DNA from 2 places in the Pseudomonas sp. LB3P31 genome. Region 1 is predicted to be linked to the other one. Evidence: riboswitches for the same ligand, from Rfam matches in the RefSeq annotation. Region 1 holds a riboswitch; the other holds the start of a gene.
What was found. Region 1 has a riboswitch for cobalamin ahead of cobO (cob(I)yrinic acid a,c-diamide adenosyltransferase). Riboswitches for the same ligand answer to the same signal wherever they lie in the genome.
Positions count from the first base shown of each region.

Region 2: linked by a shared signal. The riboswitch ahead of ACYZTK_RS02820 (CbtB domain-containing protein) and the one ahead of cobO (cob(I)yrinic acid a,c-diamide adenosyltransferase) in region 1 are both predicted to bind cobalamin.

Region 1 is NZ_CM142710.1:1,639,632-1,642,087, reverse strand. It holds gene ACYZTK_RS07355 (PQQ-dependent sugar dehydrogenase) at 1-932, opposite strand, end outside; cobalamin riboswitch at 1,062-1,295, shown strand; gene cobO (cob(I)yrinic acid a,c-diamide adenosyltransferase) at 1,377-1,988, shown strand; gene ACYZTK_RS07345 (cobyrinate a,c-diamide synthase) at 1,985-2,456, shown strand, end outside.
Region 2 is NZ_CM142710.1:653,918-656,373, forward strand. It holds gene cobW (cobalamin biosynthesis protein CobW) at 1-471, opposite strand, end outside; cobalamin riboswitch at 570-787, opposite strand; cobalamin riboswitch at 977-1,204, shown strand; gene ACYZTK_RS02820 (CbtB domain-containing protein) at 1,326-1,517, shown strand; gene ACYZTK_RS02825 (CbtA family protein) at 1,529-2,230, shown strand; gene ACYZTK_RS02830 (cobalamin biosynthesis protein) at 2,227-2,456, shown strand, end outside.

The DNA of each region.
Region 1 (2,456 bases):
TGTTGGCCGTAGTAACTGAACGGCCAGCCATAGAAGGCGCCGTCCTTGACCGAGGTGATGTAGTCCGGCACCAGGTCGCTGCCGATTTCGTCACGCTCGTTGACCGCGGTCCACAGCGCACCGCTCTGGGGTTCCCAGGCCATGCCGTTGGGGTTGCGCAGGCCGGAGGCGAAGATTCGGTGATTGCCGGTGGCGCGGTCCACTTCCCAGATCGCCGCGCGGCCTTCTTCCTTGTCCATGCCGTTTTCTGCGACGTTACTGTTCGAGCCGACAGTGACGTACAGCTTGCTGCCGTCTTTGCTGGCGATAACGTTCTTGGTCCAGTGGTGATTCAGCGTGCCGCCTGGCAGGTCGACTACCTTGATCGGTTGCGACTTGATCGATGTATCGCCGGTTTCATAATGGAAGCGCAGCAGTCGATCGGTGTCGGCGACGTACAGATCATTGCCCACCAGGGTCATGCCAAACGGCGAATTGAGATTTTCCAGGAACACCGTGCGGGTTTCGGCGATACCGTCGTGATCTTTATCGCGCAGCAGAGTGATGCGGTTCGGGCTGGGGACGCCGGCGCCGGCGCGGCCCATGACTTTCTTCATGACCCAGCCCTTGATGCCTTTGCCGTCGTCGGGTTTGGGCGGGGCGTTGGTTTCGGCCACCAGCACGTCACCATTGGGCAGCACGTAAAGCCAGCGCGGGTGATCGAGGCCTTCGGCAAACGCAGCCACCTGGGTTCCAGTGGCGGCAGTCGGTTTGGCGCCGTCCGGCCAGCCGATTGCCGGGGCGATGTTCACCGTCGGCATCAGGGTCTTGTTCGGTTCTGGCAGTTTGGGTGACGGACCGGTGCCGTCGGAGACTTGCAGGCTGGAAGTTTCACCGCAGGCGGCGAGTCCTCCGGCTAACGCGACAACGAAAACGAGTTGGGACTTGCGCATGCTGACCTTCCCTATGAATGCAGTGACCTGTTCAGTAGAGAAGCGCAAATGCGCGATGGTTCAACGGTGCGACAGCAAATCAGCCGTTGAAGCCGCTCTTTAATTGACGCTCCACCCCCAACCCTCTAACCTTCGCGGCTTGTTTCAGGTGCCCTGTGACGTTGTCGACAGGGTGAAACAGGGAAGCCGGTGAGTGATCATCTCCATGGAGGACCGATCACGATCCCGGCGCTGCCCCCGCAACGGTAAATGAGTGAAGACTGCGCCGAGTGCCACTGTGTCGAGCGATCGATATGGGAAGGCGCGCAGTCCGGCCTGCAGCCGCTCATGAGCCCGGAGACCGGCCTGATCCATCCAGCGGCATCACGGTGGGCGATGCCAGGCTTCTTGCCGTCTATTCTTGTGCCTGCCCGCCGTTATCCAGCCCCAACGGAGAGCTTCCCCATGTCTGATACCCCCGAGCGTGACGAACGCCACCTGGCGCGCATGTTGCGCAAAAAAGCCGTGATCGACGAACGCATCGCCAACTCCCCGAATGAATGCGGCTTGCTGCTGGTGCTTACCGGTAATGGCAAGGGCAAAAGCAGCTCGGCGTTCGGCATGCTCGCGCGGTCCATGGGCCATGGCATGCAGTGCGGCGTGGTGCAGTTCATCAAGGGGCGTAACAGCACCGGAGAAGAACTGTTCTTCAGGCGCTTTCCGGAGCAGGTGCGGTTCCACGTCATGGGCGAGGGCTTCACCTGGGAAACCCAGGACCGCCAGCGTGATATCGCCGCCGCCGAGGCCGCCTGGGCGGTGTCCCGCGAGTTGCTGCGCGACCCGTCGATCGGCCTGGTGGTGCTCGATGAGTTGAACATCGCCCTCAAGCACGGCTATCTCGATCTCGATCAGGTGCTCAGTGATCTGCAGGCCCGCCCGCCGATGCAGCACGTGGTGGTGACTGGCCGCGGAGCCAAGCCGGAGATGATTGAACTGGCCGATACCGTGACTGAAATGGGCGTGGTCAAACACGCGTTCCAGGCCGGGATCAAGGCGCAAAAAGGCGTTGAGTTGTGAGTCAGCCTCGGCATTGCCCGGCGGTACTGATTGCCGCGCCGGCCTCCGGTCAGGGCAAGACCACCGTGACCGCTGCGCTGGCCCGGTTGCATCGCAACCAGGGGCGCAAGGTGCGCGTATTCAAGTGCGGCCCGGACTTTCTCGACCCGATGATTCTCGAGCGCGCCAGTGGTGCGCCGGTCTATCAACTGGATATGTGGATGGTCGGCGAGCAGGACAGTCGTCGGCTGCTGTGGGAAGCCGCCGGCGAGGCGGACCTGATCCTGATTGAAGGGGTGATGGGGCTGTTCGACGGCACACCATCAAGTGCCGACCTGGCGCGGCATTTCGGCGTGCCGGTGCTGGCGGTGATCGACGGCACTGCCATGGCGCAGACCTTTGGCGCCCTGGCCCTGGGACTGGCGCGTTATCAGCCGGACTTGCCATTTGCCGGCGTGCTGGCCAACCGCGTAGGCACCTTGCGCCATG
Region 2 (2,456 bases), 990 kb from region 1:
CTGGGCGTCGACCTGGTCCGGGAACGCGGCGAAAGTGCCCGCCGCGACCGCCGGGCTGTCGACCACGGTGATCACCGCATCTACCGTGCAGGCGCTGCGGATTTCCGGCCACTGGAAGGCTTGGACCAGGGGCTTTGGCAGGGCCAGGCCGGAGGTTTCGATCAGGATGTGGTCGAGGTCGCCGCGACGGGCCACCAGTTCGCGCATCACCGGGAAGAATTCTTCCTGGACGGTGCAGCACAGGCAACCGTTGGCCAGTTCGTAGACGCGGCCGTTGGCCTCTTCTTCAGTGCAACCGATGGAGCACTGCTTGAGGATCTCGCCGTCGATACCCAGCTCGCCAAATTCGTTGACGATGACCGCGATACGGCGGCCCTGGGCGTTGTCGAGCATGTGCCGCAGCAAGGTGGTCTTGCCCGAGCCGAGGAAGCCGGTAACGATGGTGACGGGGAGTTTGGCCAGTGTTTTCATCGGATGCCCTTTGGCAAGGTGGCGGGCATACGGGACGACAATCGCTGCGACAGGCGCGCGCGGGAGAGTTCGCCACCGGATCACCCCGCCCGGTTGTAGTGAGAATCTGTGTCGAGGCAGGTCTCCTGGCTGACGGCGTGCGAGGCCCAGGGCCTGGCATTCACTGCGCCTTCCCGCTCACCCTCGATAGACGCAGGGTTTGCAGTGGCGTGGCAGCGAACATCACCGTTCACAGTTGCGGGGGCAGCCGCGGCATTGACCGCGTTCCCTTCTTAGCTTCGGCCAACGCCGAAGAACCTCGAAAGCGCAAGGCTACGCATGGTCTTGGGGCGGGTCAATGCTCCTGCGTCGCGCCGCTCCCTGTAGGAGCTGCCGAAGGCTGCGATCTCTTGATCTGGCTCTGAAAAAACAAGATCAAAAGATCGCAGCCTTCGGCAGCTCCTACAGAAGCAGTTCGCCAATTGAGAACCCTTGCCAATTGACGCCAAACCCCCGCCCATGCTCTCCTACGCAACTTGTTACGGGTGCCCTTCACAGGGTGAAACGGGAAACCGGTGATTCATGTGCTTTACTCAAGCCCATGTCAGTCCGGTGCTGCCCCCGCAACGGTAAGCGAGCGAAGTGTCAGATCCACTGTGCCAGCAGTTCGGCATGGGAAGGCGACTCTTGCAGGTAACGGCGCAAGCCTGCACCCCTCGTGAGCCCGGAGACCGGCCCGCAACACCTGGCGAACTCAAGGTTCGCCCACTAACAAACCCGCGGTGGGCGGGCGCTGTTTGAGCTTCTGCGTGCCCGATTCGCAGGGGTTTTCCATGCGCTCTATTCACCCCGCTGACAGACCAGAGGGAAGCGCCATGTCGACCATCAGTACTACCGCTAGCCGTACCGCCAGCAGCACCACGACCCTGACTCAACGCCTGAGCGCCGCCGTACTGGCGTCGATCCTCGGCGCAGGCCTGGTGTATTTCGCCGGCTTCTCGCATATCGAAGCGGTGCACAATGCCGCGCACGATACCCGACACAGCTCCGCGTTCCCGTGCCACTGAGACCTGCCCAGATGATCAAGCGTATCGCGCAAACCGCAGGTTTCACTGGGCTGGTGGCCGCCCTGCTGCTGACCCTGCTGCAAAGTTTCTGGGTCTCGCCGCTGATTCTGCAGGCGGAAACCTACGAACAATCCGAGCCGGCCGCGGTGCAAGTCCACGAACACGCAACGGCCGCTGCCCACAGCCACGATGCCGAAGCCTGGGAGCCTGAAGACGGCTGGCAGCGCGTGCTGTCGACCACTGGCGGCAATCTGGTCGTCGCCGTCGGCTTCGCCCTGATGCTCGCGGGTCTCTATACCCTGCGCGCGCCCACCAGAACTTCCCAAGGCCTGCTCTGGGGCCTGGCCGGGTACGCGACCTTCGTGCTGGCGCCAACCCTTGGCCTGCCGCCTGAATTGCCAGGCACCGCAGCGGCTGATCTGGCCCAACGGCAGGTGTGGTGGATCGGTACCGCCGCGTCAACTGCGGTCGGCATCGCGCTGATCGTATTCAGCCGTCACTGGCTGATGAAAATCCTTGGCGTGGCGATTCTCGCCGTGCCGCACGTGATTGGCGCGCCGCAACCGGAAGTGCATTCGATGCTCGCGCCCGAGGCGCTGGAAAGCCAGTTCAAAATCGCTTCGCAGTTGACCAACGTGGCGTTCTGGCTGGCCCTGGGCCTGATCAGCGCCTGGTTGTTCCGCCGCAAAAATGCCGATCAATACCACGCATGACAGAAGCCGACAGGGCGCCGACGCTGGTCGTTGGCCTGGGCTGCCAACGCGGCTGCCCTGTCGGCACCCTACGCGCATTGCTTGATCAGGCACTCCAGGCGCACCAGATCGAACTGCACCAGGTCAAGGCGCTGGCCAGCATCGACCTGAAGCGCGAAGAGCCTGGCCTGATCGAGCTGGCCGAGCAGCTGGGGCTGGCGCTGCAGTTTTTCAGCAGTGAGCAGCT